DNA from 2 places in the Bradyrhizobium sp. 521_C7_N1_3 genome. Region 1 is predicted to be linked to the other one. Evidence: riboswitches for the same ligand, from Rfam matches in the RefSeq annotation. Region 1 holds a riboswitch; the other holds the start of a gene.
The links. A riboswitch is a leader RNA that binds a small molecule or an ion and turns the genes downstream of it on or off. The one in region 1 is predicted to bind cobalamin.

Region 2: linked by a shared signal. The riboswitch ahead of AB7008_RS27525 (TonB-dependent receptor plug domain-containing protein) and the one ahead of AB7008_RS18875 (energy-coupling factor ABC transporter permease) in region 1 are both predicted to bind cobalamin.

Annotation. Positions count from the first base shown of each region.
Region 1 covers NZ_CP197232.1:4,110,676-4,118,062, forward strand. Annotated here, with positions in the region: gene AB7008_RS18835 (precorrin-2 C(20)-methyltransferase) at 1-300, shown strand, start outside; gene cobJ (precorrin-3B C(17)-methyltransferase) at 297-1,031, shown strand; gene AB7008_RS18845 (cobalt-precorrin-6A reductase) at 1,007-1,753, opposite strand; gene cbiE (precorrin-6y C5,15-methyltransferase (decarboxylating) subunit CbiE) at 1,752-2,933, shown strand; gene AB7008_RS18855 (cobalamin biosynthesis protein) at 2,930-3,298, shown strand; gene cobM (precorrin-4 C(11)-methyltransferase) at 3,295-4,077, shown strand; gene AB7008_RS18865 (cobyrinate a,c-diamide synthase) at 4,077-5,387, shown strand; gene cobA (uroporphyrinogen-III C-methyltransferase) at 5,384-6,115, shown strand; cobalamin riboswitch at 6,161-6,378, shown strand; gene AB7008_RS18875 (energy-coupling factor ABC transporter permease) at 6,416-7,093, shown strand; gene cobF (precorrin-6A synthase (deacetylating)) at 7,136-7,387, shown strand, end outside.
Region 2 covers NZ_CP197232.1:5,911,679-5,919,065, reverse strand. Annotated here, with positions in the region: gene AB7008_RS27555 (lytic transglycosylase domain-containing protein) at 84-2,270, opposite strand; gene AB7008_RS27550 (adenylate/guanylate cyclase domain-containing protein) at 2,595-4,331, shown strand; gene AB7008_RS27545 (hypothetical protein) at 4,458-4,634, shown strand; gene AB7008_RS27540 (hypothetical protein) at 4,787-4,999, shown strand; gene AB7008_RS27535 (hypothetical protein) at 5,102-5,359, shown strand; gene AB7008_RS27530 (hypothetical protein) at 5,488-5,709, shown strand; cobalamin riboswitch at 5,785-5,998, shown strand; gene AB7008_RS27525 (TonB-dependent receptor plug domain-containing protein) at 6,113-7,387, shown strand, end outside.

The sequences.
Region 1 (7,387 bases):
CCGATCGCGCTTGGCGACGACGTGACGACGGTGCTGATGGGCACGCTTCCCGAAGACGAGCTCGAACGGCGCATGCGCGATTCCGATGCGTTGGTCATCATGAAGACCGGCCGCAATCTCGCAAAGGTGCGCCGCGCGCTCGCCGCCACCGGCCGGCTGGACGATGCCTGGCTGGTCGAGCGCGGCACCATGCCGGGCGAGCGCGTGGTGCGGCTCGCCGAGATCGATGCCGCCGACTGTCCTTACTTCGCGATCGTGCTCGTGCACGGCAAGGGCCGGCATCTGGACACCGCCGAATGACGGGCACGCTGACCATCGCGGGCCTCGGGCCGGGCAGCGATGCGCTGGTGACGCCCGAGGTCTCCGCCGCCCTTGCCGCCGCTACCGACATTCTGGGCTATGCGCCCTATGTTGCGCGCGTGCCGCCGCGGGCAGGGCTCACCTTGCATCCCTCCGACAATCGCGAAGAGCTGCAGCGCGCGGGCGAGGCCCTGCGGCTCGCAGCCGAAGGCGGGCAGGTCGTCGTCGTCTCCTCCGGCGATCCCGGCGTCTTCGCGATGGCGTCGGCCGTGTTCGAGGCGCTCGAACAGGCGCCGCAATGGCGCGAGCTTCCCATTCGCGTTTTGCCCGGCATCACCGCGATGCTGGCGGCGGCCGCGCGCGCCGGTGCGCCGCTCGGCCATGACTTCTGCGCGATCAATCTCTCCGACAATCTCAAGCCGTGGGCGGTGATCGAGAAGCGCCTGCGGCTCGCTGCGGAAGCCGATTTTGCCATTGCGATGTACAATCCGCGCTCGGCAAGCCGGCCGGAGGGTTTTGGCCGCGCGCTTACGGTGTTGAAGCACGCCGGCTGCGGCGAGCGTCTCGTGATTTTTGCGCGCGCGGTGAGTGCTGTAGATGAAAAGATCGAAACTGTCGCGCTGAACGACGCGCGGCCTGAGATGGCCGACATGCGCACGCTGGTGATCGTCGGTAATTCGCAGACGCGCCGTGTCGGTCGCTGGGTCTATGCCCCGAGGCAGGCGCGATGACCGAGCCACTGCATGATCTCGGCCACGCTCTCAACCCGCAGCCGTTCGGGCAGTTTTGGCCGCGCGATCATGATCACGGGCAGGCCGAGCATCCGGGCCGCGTCGATCTTGGCGCGCGCGCCGTCGCCGCCGGAATTGCGGGCGACGATCCAGGCGATGCTGCGCGCGCGCATCATTGCGAGTTCGCCGTCGAACGTGAACGGCCCGCGCGACACGATCACGTCCGCAGCGAAGGGCAGCGGCGCTTCGGGCGGGTCGACGAACCGCAGCGTGTAGACGTGCTGCGGCTTCGCCGCGAACGGCGCGATGTGCTGGCGGCCGATGGCGAGGAACACGTTTGCCGGCGTCTCGGGCAGCGCGGCGGCCGCGGCGGTGACGTCGGCGACTTCGATCCAGATGTCGCCGGGCGCCTTCGTCCAAGGCGCGCGCTCGAGCGCGATCAGCGGCGTGCCCGTTTGCGCGCACGCTTCGATCGCGTGGCGGCTCATCTCGGCAGCGAAGGGATGCGTCGCGTCGATCACATGCGTGATGCGCTCACGGCGAATATAGTCGGCAAGCCCGCTCACGCCGCCGAAGCCACCGATGCGGGTCGGCAGCGGCTGATCGGCGGGCGTGCGGGTTCGGCCGCCATAGGAATACACGGCGTCGATGCGCGCGCGTGCGATTTCCGCGGCGAGCAAGCTCGCATCGGCGGTTCCGCCCAGAATGAGGGCGCGCGTCATGGCTGATCCCTGGCTGACCATCATCGGTATCGGCGAAGATGGCCTCGCCGGGCTGTCCGAGGCAAGCCGAAAGGCGCTTGCCAAGGCAGAAACTGTTTTTGGTGGCGAGCGTCATCTCGCGCTTGCTGATGTGGGGGGGCGCGGTCGCCCGTGGCCGGTGCCGTTCGATGCAGGCATCGTGCTGAGCTGCCGCGGCCGGCCCACGGTGGTGCTCGCCTCCGGCGATCCGTTCTGGTACGGCGCGGGTGCAAGTCTCGCCGAGAAGCTCGACGCCAACGAGTGGATCGCGCATTCGGCGCCATCGACCTTCTCGCTTGCCGCCGCTCGGCTCGGCTGGCGCCTCGAAGCCATTGCCTGTCTTGGTCTTCACGCCGCGCCGTTCGAGCGTCTCGTGCCGCATCTGGTGCGAGGTGCGCGCATCATTTGCCTTGTGCGTGACGGCAAGGCGGCCGGTGAGCTCGCCAAATGGCTGAGCGAGCGCGGATGGGGGGCCTCGGCGTTCTGGACTCTCGCCGCGCTCGGCGGGTCGCGCGAAAGCATCGCTGAGCATCATGCCGACAGCTTTGCGGGCGGTCTCGCCGAGAACCTGGTCGCAGTCGCGGTCGAGGCGAGGGGCGGGCAAGGCATTCCCCGCAGCTCCGGCCTGTCAGACGATCTCTTTGCTCACGACGGCCAGATCACCAAGCGGCCGGTGCGCGCGCTGGCGCTCTCGGCGCTGGCGCCGCGTCCCGGCGAGCGGCTGTGGGATATCGGCGCGGGTTCTGGCTCGATCTCAGTGGAATGGGCGCTGTGCGGCGGGACGGCGACCGCCATCGAGGCGCGCGAGGATCGTGCCGCGAATATCCGCAGCAATGCTGCAGCGTTCGGATTGGCGCATCGGATCACCGTCATCACGGGGAGCGCGCCGGAAGCTTTTGCTGCGCTGGAAGCGCCGGTCGCGGTCTTCATCGGTGGCGGTCTCGATATCGCGATGTTCGATGCCATCTGGTCACGGCTCGCGCCGGGTGCGCGGCTCGTCGCGCATGCAGTGACGCTGGAGACGGAAGCGCTGCTTGGCGAACTGCACCAGCGCCACGGCGGCGAATTGATGCGGATCGAGATTGCCCATGCTGCGCCGCTCGGCCGCTACCGGTCCTGGGAAGCGTCGCGGCCCGTGGTGCAATGGAGTGCGGTTCGATGAAAGTCGCCGGACTCGGATTCAAGAAGGATGTCACGCTGGCTTCGCTGCGCGAGGCGCTGCTGGCGGCCGGTGGTTTCGAAGGCCTCGCAGCGGTCGCGACTGTCAGCGACAAGGCCGATGCGGAGCCGCTGAAGCAGCTCGCGCGTGAATGCGGCGTACCGATCAAGCCGGTTCCGGCGGACATGCTGGCCGGCATCGAGACGCCGACGCAATCGGAGCTCGTCGCGGAAAAGTTCGGCACGGGCTCGGTCGCCGAAGCCGCGGCGCTCGTTGCCGCTGGCCCTCGCGCGCGATTGATTGCGACGCGGGCGGTTTCGCGGGATCGCACCGCGACCGCCGCGATCGCGGAAGGAGACGGCCCATGACGGTGCACTTCATCGGTGCAGGACCGGGCGCTCCGGATTTGCTGACGTTGCGCGGACGCGACCTGATCGCAGCCTGTCCGGTCTGCCTCTATGCGGGCTCGCTGGTGCCCGAGGGCGTGCTGGCGCATTGCCCGCCCGGCGCGCGCATCGTCAACACCGCGCCACTATCGCTCGACGAGATCGTCGCGGAGATCGCCGCCGCGCATGCCGCCGGCAAGGATGTTGCCCGCTTGCATTCCGGCGATCTCGCGATCTGGTCGGCGATGGGCGAGCAGCTTCGCCGGCTGCGCGCGCTCGGTATTCCCTACACGGTCACGCCAGGTGTTCCGTCGTTTTCGGCTGCAGCAGCTGCACTCGAGACTGAGCTGACGCTCCCCGGTCTCGCCCAGTCAGTCGTGCTGACGCGCACGCCGGGCCGCGCCAGCGCGATGCCTGAGGGCGAAAAGCTCGCGGCGTTTGCCGCCACCGGTGCGGTGCTCGCGATCCATCTGTCGATCCATCTGCTCGACAAGGTCGTCGCCGAGCTGACGCCGCATTACGGCGCGGATTGCCCGGTTGCGATCGTCTGGCGCGCGAGCTGGCCGGACCAGCGCATCGTCCGCGCCACCCTGGCGACACTCGATGCCGCCGTCGGCACCGAGATGGAGCGCACCGCGCTGATCCTGGTCGGCAAGACCCTTGGCGCGGCGGATTTCGACGAGAGCCGCCTCTATGCCGTCGACTACGACCGCCGCTATCGGCCGGTCGGCGCCGATCCGCGCTTTCCGGAGGCATCGTGATGCCGGCAGGGCTCGTCATCTCCGCGCCGGCCTCCGGCGTCGGCAAGACCACGCTGACGCTGGCGCTGGCGCGCGCCTGGCGCAATCGCGGACTGAACGTGCAGTGTTTCAAGAGCGGGCCCGACTATATCGATCCCGCTTTCCATGCCGCTGCGACGGGGCGCGCTTCCGTCAACGTCGATAGCTGGGCGATGGATCGCGGGACGATTGCGCATCTTGTCGGTCGCGGCACTGATGCCGATGTCGTGCTCGCGGAGGGCTCGATGGGCCTGTTCGACGGCGTCGCCGCGCGCGGCGTCTCAGGCACCGGCGCCACCGCCGACATTGCGGAGATGCTGGGCTGGCCGGTGCTGCTGGTGATCGATCCCTCCGGACAGGCCCAGACCGCGGCGGCGATCGCCGCAGGCCTTCGCGACTATCGCGCCGGCGTGCGCCTCGCCGGCGTCGTGCTCAACCGCGTCGCCAGCCAACGTCATGAAGATCTCGTGCGGCGTGCACTCAACGACGCCGGCATCGCCGTGTTCGGCGCGCTGCCGCGCCATGCCGAGATCAGCCTGCCGAAGCGGCATCTCGGCCTCGTGCAGGCCGAGGAGCAGGCCGAGATCGGCAAGCTGATCGACGAGGCCGCGCGCTTCGTCGCCGAACACGTCGATCTCGATGCGGTGCTGGGATCGGCAGCAAGCTGGTCGCCGCAACCGGCGGCAAACGGCATGAATGTGACGCCGCCCGGGCAGCGCATTGCGTTGGCCCGCGATGCCGCGTTCTCCTTCATCTATCCGCACATGCTGGAAGCCTGGCGCGCGGCCGGCGCCGAGATCTCGATCTTCTCGCCGCTTGCCGATGAAGCGCCTGACGCGAGCGCCGATGTCTGCTGGCTGCCCGGCGGCTATCCCGAGCTGCACGCGGGGAAGATCGCGGCCAACGCCCGCTTTCGCGGCGGCTTGCGCGCCTTCGCGGACACACGGCCGGTGCACGGCGAATGCGGAGGCTATATGGTGCTGGGAACCGCTCTGACCGATGCCGACGGCATCCGTCATGAGATGACGGGCCTGCTCGGGCTGGAGACGAGCTTTGCCAAGCGCCGCATGCATCTCGGCTATCGTCTCGCTGCGCTCGCCGCGCCGATGCCGGGGCATCAGGTCGGCGCGCGCCTGCGCGGCCACGAGTTCCACTATTCGACGATTGTCGCGCAGCCGGATACGCCGCTCGCGGTCGTGCACGATGCAACAGGCGCGGTCATCGCCGAGACGGGCTCGCGCCGGGGACAAGCCACCGGCACGTTCTTCCATCTGATCGCGGAGGACCGGTGAGCGGTTTTGTCACCTTCATCTCGGCAGGCCCTGGCGACCCCGAGCTCCTCACGGTCAAGGGCGCCGCGCGGCTGCGCGATGCCGATGTCGTGCTCTACGACGACCTCGCCTCGGGCGCGATCCTCGATCTGGCCCGGCCCGGCGCCAATCTCGTCGCGGTCGGGAAGCGGGCAGGGCGGCCCTCCACCAAGCAGCACCACGTCAACCGCCTGCTGGTCGACTATGCCGCGGCCGGCGTCCGCGTGGTGCGGCTGAAATCGGGCGATGCCGGCATCTTTGGCCGGCTCGAGGAGGAGCTGGAGGCGCTGCGCGAAGCCGGCATCGGCTACGAGATCATTCCCGGAATCACCTCGGCCTGTGTCGCCGCCGCGCAAGCCGGCATTCCCCTGACCCGGCGCCACACCTCGCGCCGGGTGCAGTTCGTGACCGGGGCCGATGTGACCGGCGACCTGCCGCAGAATTTGAACTGGGCGGCGCTGGCGGATCCCGAAGCGACCACCGTGGTCTATATGGGCCGGCGCACCTTTCCGGCGCTTGTCGCAAAATTGATCGAGCACGGCCTCACCCCGAGCACTCCGGCCCTGTTCGCCGAATCCCTCGGCCGTCCCGACGAGCGGCTGGTCCGCACCACCATTGCCGAGCTGGCCGAACAGCTTGCGCGGGGCGGCGCTGCCTCGACGGCCGCCGTGATCCTGTTCGGCGCGCTGGCGGGCGATTATCCGTCATGACCGTCCCGGCCGCCCTTCGCCCCTTGACGCCCGGCTGGCGAAAGGGGCACACAGGAGACGCATGGTGCTCGAGGCGGCGCAAACCGCCGGAGCATAATCGGGAATGGGGGTGGGCGGACAGTTGCGCCGCCCAAAACCCCAGCCGCCCCCGCGACTGTAAGCGGTGAGGGGCTCCGATCAGCCACTGGGCCGCGAGGCCCGGGAAGGCCGGAGAACCCCAGTGAACCGCGAGCCAGGAGACCGGCCGTGCATGTTTTGTGGCCAAGGCCGTCGGGTGTGACGGCAGGAAGGAACTGAACCATGCATATCGAACCCGGAGTCGTATCGGGCGCCAAGCTCGTGTTGAGTTACGCAACCGGCATCGCCGTCGGCGGCGTTGCGCTGAAGCTCGCGGTCGAGACCGTGCGCGAGCAGGGCATCACGTCGTTCGCGGCGCGGACGCTCGCCACCACGGGCCTCGTGTTCGTCTTCTTCGAGATCCTGCCGCATTTCCCGGTCGGCGTCTCCGAGGTGCACTTCATCCTCGGCTCGACCTTGTTCCTGCTGTTTGGGGCAGCGCCTGCGGCCTTCGGCCTCGCGTTCGGCCTGCTGTTCCAGGGCGTGTTCTTCGAGCCACCCGACCTGCCGCAATACGGCATGAACGTCACCACGCTGCTGGTGCCGCTGTTCGCGATCCAGGCGATCGCCACGCGGATCATTGCCCGCAACACCGCCTATGTCGATCTCAGCTATCGCCAGGCGCTGGCGCTGTCGACCACGTATCAGGCCGGGGTCATCGCCTGGGTCGCGTTCTGGGCGCTCTATGGCTCGGGCTTCGGTGCGACCAACCTCGTCAATATCGCGACCTTCGCGGCCTCCTACGCACTCGTCATCGTGATCGAGCCGCTGGCCGATCTCGCCGTGCTGGCGCTGGCGAAATCGCTGCGCGGCGTCACCGCGCCCGGCCTCGTCACGCCGCGCCTGCACAACGCGGCTTAAGAGACAAAGGGGGCGGCCGTCACGGCCGCCCCTGCACGCGCGATGCTCACGCTCTCCCTGATAGGCATCGGTTGCGGCGATCCGGAGCAGCTCACACGCGCCGCCGTTCAAGCCATCAACGCGGCCGATCTCATCCTGATCCCGCGCAAGGGGACGGCGAAGTCCGATCTCGCAGATCTCAGGCGGACGATCTGCGCGGATGTGCTCACCAATCAAACGACGCGCATTGCCGAGTTCGACCTTCCCGTGCGCGATGCCGGTGAAGCGGACTATCACAAGGGCGTGGACGATTGG
Region 2 (7,387 bases), 1.8 Mb from region 1:
CGTACCGATGCGGGCCGCGCAGAGTGGTCGGCCGCAGTCACTGCATCCAGCTTCGCGCCGCGTCCAGCCCCGGCGTTGCGAAGCTAGGGCGCGGCGGCTGCGGCCGCTGCCGTGGGTGCCGCGCTGACTGCGTGCGTCGTGACGCGTTGCTCGGACTTCGCCGTGGCTGTGCCGCTGCCCTCGAACCGGGCGCGGTAGACCAGCACGTTCTCCATCACGCGCTGGACGTAGTTGCGTGTCTCCGACAGCGGGATGCGCTCGACCCAGTCGACCGGATCGACCTTGGGGTCGCGCGGGTCGCCGCGCGCCTGCACCCATTCGCGCACCCGGCCGCGGCCGGCATTGTAGCCGGCGAAGGTCATGATCTGGTCGCCGCGATATTCCGACAGCAGCGCGCTGAGCTCGGCCGCGCCCATCTGCGTGTTGTAGACGGGATCGGACACCATCCTGTCCCAGTCATAGGTCAGGCCAAAGCGCTTTGCGGTATCGCGGCCCGCCTCCGGTGTGACCTGCATGAGGCCGACCGCGTTGGCGGGGGACTTGTCGCGCTGGTCGAACGAGCTTTCGGTGCGCGCGACCGAATAGATCACGCTGGTCTCGATTGCGGGCGCGACCTGCTTGTGCTCGGGAATGCCGATGGTCGGGAAGGCGTAATGGTCGAGCGCAAGCCCGCGCGCCAGCGCCGACTTGCCGACCTCCAGCATCACGCGCGCGTCGTTGCGCTGCCCGGCGAGCTCGCCGAGCGCTTCCAGCGCTGCGACGTCGGTGCTCTCCTTGGCGAAATCCTCGGCGTAGTAGAACACCATGTCGCGCTCGCCGATGCCGTAGAGCATCTCGGCGGCGCGGACGCGCTCGTCCGCGGGCGGAGTGTCGGCCGCGGCCAGCACGGGCGAGGGCGGGCGCAGCTCGATCCCGTCGAGACCGAGCCTGGCGCGTGCGAGCTGGCCGTAATAGGCGGTCGGATAGCGCGCCGCGGCCTGATAGCTCATGCGCGCATCCGCGGTCGCCCCCATCGCCTCGGCCGCGCGGCCGCGCCAGTAATGCGCACGCGACAGCGCGATCGGATTGGCCGAGCCTTCGTCGATCGCGGCGAAATGCACCATCGCCGCCTTTGGATCGTCGAGATAGCGCAGTGCGATCCAGCCGCACATGAAGTGGTAGTCGACGCGATAGACTTCCATCGCGGGCACCACGGCCGCGCGCACCACGTCGTAGGCGGTCTTGAACTTGCCTTGGTCGAGCAGCTTTCGCGCGAGCAGGCGCCGCTCGCGCCACCAGGCATCGGTGTCCTGGGCCGCCATCATGTCGGGCGCGGCGGCGAGGATCACCTCGGCGGCGTCGTCGATGCGGTCGTTCTGGAGATGCCACTGCGCGCGGCAGAGGACGTAGCCGAGATCGCGGCGTGCTTCGGTCGAGACGTCCTCGAGATAATCCTTGGCCTTGTTGGCCTTGCCGGTGACAGCCGAGCAGGCCTTGACGATCGCGAGCGCATCTTCGCCAAGCCGTTTTGCGGCGCGCCTTGCACCGGCGTAGTCCTTGGCGCCGAGGCGCTTGTCCATACGGGCGCGATGATCGTCCGCGGTCAGGAGATCGTGGAACGCCTCGTAGGAATCCTCCTCGCTGCGCTCGGACAATTCGTCCGTGCGCCAGGCCTCGCGCACCAGACGCGTAGCCCTGTCATTGTCGCCTTCACTCAGGAGCACGCGGGCGAGCGCGAACTTGCCCTTGGCGCTGGTCGGCCGGTCCATCGTGAACTTGTGTACGGTCGCCGCGTCGCTCTTCTCCTGCCACAGCCGCGCTTCGGCGCGGCGGCGGAGCAGGGCGCTGCTCGGCCAGTCCGGGTTGGCGGCGAGGAAGGCGGCGTAGCGCTTGAAAGGTGCCGTGCTCTCGGAATGGCGCAGCATGAACCAGTCGGCGAGCTTCTGTCCGGCAGGGTCGGCAATGCGGTCGCGCGCCGCGCTGGCGTCGTCGGTCTTGCCCTTGCGCGCGAGATCGATGGCGTCCTTCAGCGCGGCGAGGTCGCCGGTGAGCGGCGGAGGTTTCGGCTTGTCCGAATCGTCGTCGTCCTTCTTGGACTTGCGCTTGGCCTCGGCATGCTTGCCGTGGCGCGACTTCGCGGCAGCGTGACGCTGCTTGCCGCCGGCTTTCGTCTCATGCGTTTTCTTCGACGCCGACGATTTGTGACCGCTCTTCGCTGCCAGCTCGGCAGGAAGAAGGGCCAATGCGGCCACGGCAATGACACACGCGAGCGAGCGTAGGCACTGGTTCATTCGATGGTCCCCCTGCGAAACCACTACAAACCAAGGTCCGCGACGACATGCGGCTTGAGAATCAAAGACGACACCCAAAACGATGCCACGACACCGTTTCGCAGTCCTCACGCTCCTTCAACAATGCGGCAAAATACCGATGGGAACTCGGGAACTTCCGAAATGGCGGAAAGGGTATCGTCTTTAATCCTCGTTAACGAATAGGGCTCGCGCGACGGTTGAGCGCGGTCGGGGCGTCGCAAGGGCCAGATTGCGCGTGTTCCCGCCGCCAAAACCGGTGTATTGAGTTCCCAACCGGTCCTTTCAGCTCTAACCCCACCGCTCATGCCACTTTTCAACCAGTCGATCAGGCGCAAGATCGTCGGGATCGCCCTCGGATTGATCGTCCTGATGCTGGTCACCTCGATTCTTTCGATGGTGATGTCGAGCCAGGTCGGCGTCCTCCTGGACGAGCTGACCAACCGCTACATCCCGGCCTATGGCGATCTGGCGCGCGCCAATATCCGCTCGCTGGAGCGGTCGGTGGCGCTGCGGCGCATGGTCATGATGAAGATGCAGGAAGCCCCGGACGAGGAGGCGTACGCTGCACGGCTGAAAGAGTTCGACGAGGCCGACCGCAAGATCGAGGCGGAGACCTCGGACGCGCGCAGCCACATCAACGCGATCATCGACGATTCCAGGACGCCCTCGGACAATGCCGCGCTGGCGCGGATCGACACCCGTATCGAGACCGCCGTCACAGAGCTGCGCCAGGGCATGAACGAGGCGCACGCCAAGCTCCTCAAGCAGATCGATGCCAAGCAGATGCCTGAGGCGCGCGGCACGCTGGAGCATCTCGACGCGCTGCGCGACCAGTTCAACCAGAGGATCGACGGCATTCGTGCCGACATGCTCAAGCAGGTCTATGCCTCGACGTCGACCGTGGTCGGCCAACAGCGGAAGGCGATCATCATCTCCGGCATCGTCACCATCCTCGCAGCGGTGGTCGGATTTGCCTTTGCGTTGCTGGTCTCGAGCGGCATCACGCGGCCGGTGCGCCTGCTGCTCGCCGGTACCCGCGAGGTCGAGGCCGGTCGCTTCGACAGGCCGATCACGGTCTCGACCCAGGACGAGATCGGCGAACTGGCCGCCGCCTTCAACCGCATGGTCGAGCAACTCAGGCACAATGAGCGCATCCGCGAGACCTTTGGCCGCTACATCGATCCCAAGGTGGTGCAGGGGCTGATCGACCGGCCGGAGGTCGCCATCGACGGCCAGCGCCGGGTGATGACCATCATGTTCTGCGACATGAGCGGCTTCACCTCGATGAGCGAAGGCATGACCCCGCGCGGCCTCGTCAAGGTGATGAACCACTATTTCACGGTGATGTCCGGTCCCATCAGGAACAATCGCGGCGTCATCGACAAGTATATCGGCGATGCCATCATGGCCTATTGGGGGCCTCCCTTCATCGAGGAGGACGAGCCGGCGCTGCTCGCCTGCTTCGCCGCCATCGACATGGCCGATCAGGTGCCCGCGCTCCAGAAGCAGTTGCCGGACCTGCTCGGCATCCGCGCCATGCCGGCGCCGTGCGATCTGCGGATCGGCATCGCCACCGGCGAGGTCCTGACCGGCAGCATCGGCTCCGAGCTGATGATGAGCTTCACCGTGATGGGCGACGCTGTGAACCTGGCTTCACGGCTGGAGGCCGTCAACAAGACCTACGGCACCCGCATCCTGATCTCGCAGGCCAGTGCGGACGCGATCGGCTCGAGCTGCGAGCTGCGCGAGATCGATCGTCTCGCGGTGGCCGGGCAGAGTGCGCCACAAGCCATTTTCGAGGTGATGAGCAAGGCGCACGGGCTCAGCGTCCCGCAGCAGAGCCTGCGCACGCATTATGCCGAAGGCCTCGCCGCCTATCGCGCCCGGCGCTTCGACGAGGCTCGCGCCGCCTTCAACACGGCGCTCGAAGCCGTGCCCGGCGACGGTCCCTCGCGCACGCTGCTCGGCCGCATCGCGCAGTTCGAGGCCAATCCGCCGGACGCCAATTGGGACGGCGCATGGCGGCTCGAGCAGAAATAGTCGTCCGTGCCGGGCCGGCACCGCCCTTGCCGGAAAAAACGCTTCTACTTGATAACGATGTTCGCAGTGACCTAATTCCCGGGCTTAGGTTAGTCGTCCCTTGAGGCGTTTGATGGGGACACGCCGATGACAGAACTTCAGGACAGGCTGGAACGGTTCGAGACGCTCACCGCCGAATGCGAGCTGATCGCCAAGCTCGCGACCGACAGCACCAAGCGCGAGTTCTATCTGAAACTCTCGGAGCAATACCGTCAGTTGGCGGTTGATATGCGGAAGGTGATCGCGACCAAAGCCGCGGCCTGACGCCGACCGCAAGCCGTTCTTAATGTTTGGCGCGCATCTTCCGGGATGCGGGCGTCGCGATCCATGATTGCTCGCGGTGGGAATGCCGAGATCCGTTGCTGTGCAGCGCACCTCGCCGACGTCGCTTTGCCGCTCCCTACCAGGGCAATCCCATGCGCCTTGTTGCAGTCCTCATCTTCGCGCTCATGATGGCCGCCTGCAATCAGGAGCAGGACATCACCGGCTCGACCCCGGTCTGTGCGATGCGGAGCTACAGCTCCTACAATCCCCGCGACATGAACCAGTGCGTTGCCGCCTGCAAGGCGTGCGACCACGGCAACACCGTCACCTGCACCACGTCATGCACCCTCAAGGGCGCCCACTGAGCGGCGGCGCTGCCTGGAGCTAGGGGGGACGGTGCTCGGGCACCGGAACGATTCACATGGGTCAGTCATTGAAGGGGCAGGCAGGACGCGGAGTCCTATGGAATGGGTATGCTCGATCCCGGTCGGTTCCTGGTGTCGTGCTCGCATTGCGATGCATGGCCGATGGCGGCCAACGTCAAACGTTCGAGCTGGTCTTCGTCGCCGCACGAGGTCCGCTTCGTATGCCCGCGCTGTCGCCGCGAGGAGACCGCCATCATCTCGGCCTCCGGTGAGCTGACCCCGATCCGGCGCAGCGACGCCCCGCTGCGCGACGTCGGCGCGGCCTGGGCTCAGGCCCAGCGGCCAAGAGGGCGGGCGTAACCCGCCTGTCACAGAACCAAGAGATTGGGCGCAATCAGCTCTGCGCAACACCTTGCGCGGTCCGTTTTTGGAACCCGGCCTAGGCCGACGCGTTTCCGCTCCGACATCAACGCATCGAGGCCCTGCGAATGATCAGCGAGCATTTCGACACCCGCACCCGGATCAACATGAAGCTGGCGCTGGATCGGGTCTGCCGCAATCGCCCAATCGGTGAGGACCATTGCTTTCGCAGGTCCGTTGCCGAGAACATCATCCGCTGCGCGCTCACGGGCCGCACCGGCATCGGCCAGCTCGTCGATGCCGGCGAGCGGGCGGTGATCAGGACGCATTCGGAACGGGAGCCGGCCTGATTGCGCCGGCTCAATCTCCGGTGCGGTGCTTTGACCGTGATGCAACCGGCCGATTGACTCTCCGCTTGCCCGCCCCCTAGATTGGCCGGTGACGGTTCTCCTCACGGAGATCAAAAGGGAACGTGGTGCGAGATTTTCCCGATACCGGGATATTCTCAACGCCACGGCTGCCCCCGCAACTGTAAGCGGTGAATCTTTCGTCATATGCCACTGGGAATCTCGGTCCTGGGAAGGCGACGTAAGGTAACGACCCGCGAGCCAGGAGACCTGCCGTCAGCCGTGGTCACACGCGAAGATGTCGGTCGGGGAGTACAGACATTAGCTTCACCGGAGCAATCGAACGCTCCGCCGTGAAACATCGTTCGCTGTGACGTGCCACTGACGTCATACCGAGGTTACAAGAGTGTCCCGTATTGTCTTTGCCGCCAGGCGCTTCCGCGCCGGCCTTGTCGTGCTCGTTTCCCTGTCTTCGCTCGATCTGTCCATTGCCCAGGCCCAGCAATCGGCATCGCCCGATCTGCTGCCGCCGGTCGAGGTCGCGCCGACCGCGCGTGCGGCCAAGCCGCAAGTCGCGCGGCTTGCGCCCGACAAGCCCGAGCGGCGCTTCGCTCGGGTCCCTAAGCCCGAGCTGGTGCCGGCGTCGCCCCCGGTTGCCGGGGTATCCGCGGCCAACCTGTTTCCGACGGTCGTCGTCAGCCCGACGGGCGTTGTCACGCCGACCAATCTGGTTGCGAGCTCGGTGACGGTTCTGACCGCCAGAGACATCGAGCGCGATCAGCGCCGGACCGCATCCGATGCGCTGAGCGTGGTTCCTGGCTTGAACCTCGTGCAGACCGGCGGTCCCGGCGGACAGACGTCGATCTTCATGCGCGGAACGAATTCCAACCACACCAAGGTCCTGATCGACGGCATCGACGTCAGCGATCCCGGCAACCCGAACCGTTCGTTTGATTTCGGCCAGTTGCTCACCTCCGATATTCAGCAGATCGAAGTCCTGCGCGGTCCGCAGGGCGGTCTCTACGGCGCAGACGCGCTGGGGGGCGTGATCTCCATCGTGACGAAGAAGGGCGACGGTCCCGCCCGCGCGACCGGCTCGGTCGAGGGAGGCTCGTTCGGAACGTTCAATCAAACCGCAGGCCTGAGCGGTTCACAGGACCACTTCAACTATGCCTTCAACGTTGCGCATTTCCACGCGAACGACGTGCCGGTGACGCCGGTCGAATTGCTGCCGCCGGGGCAGAAGGCGATCGGCAACAACTACGACAACATGACTTATTCGACGAAGCTTGGCGCCGAATTGAGCGAACGCCTGACGCTCAACGGCGTGGCGCGGTACACTGACGCCACCCTCCGCTTTACCGGAGACACCTTCGATCTCGTCACATTCGCGAGCTTTCCCGCGGCCGCGCAAAGCACGCAGACGGTGCACCAGCTCTTCACGCGCGGGGAGGCGGTCTGGTCTGCTCTCGACGACCGGATGACGAGCTATTTCGGCGTCAACTACACCAACCACTGGAACTACAACATCTCGCCCGGCAACGCGATGGCCACGATCACGACCGGCGACCGCGTCAAGTATGATTGGCACACCACGACCCAGCTCGCGCCCAACAGCAATGTCATCCTTGGCGCGGAGCATGAGACCGAAACACTGCAAACGGCGATGCTCTCGGCGCAA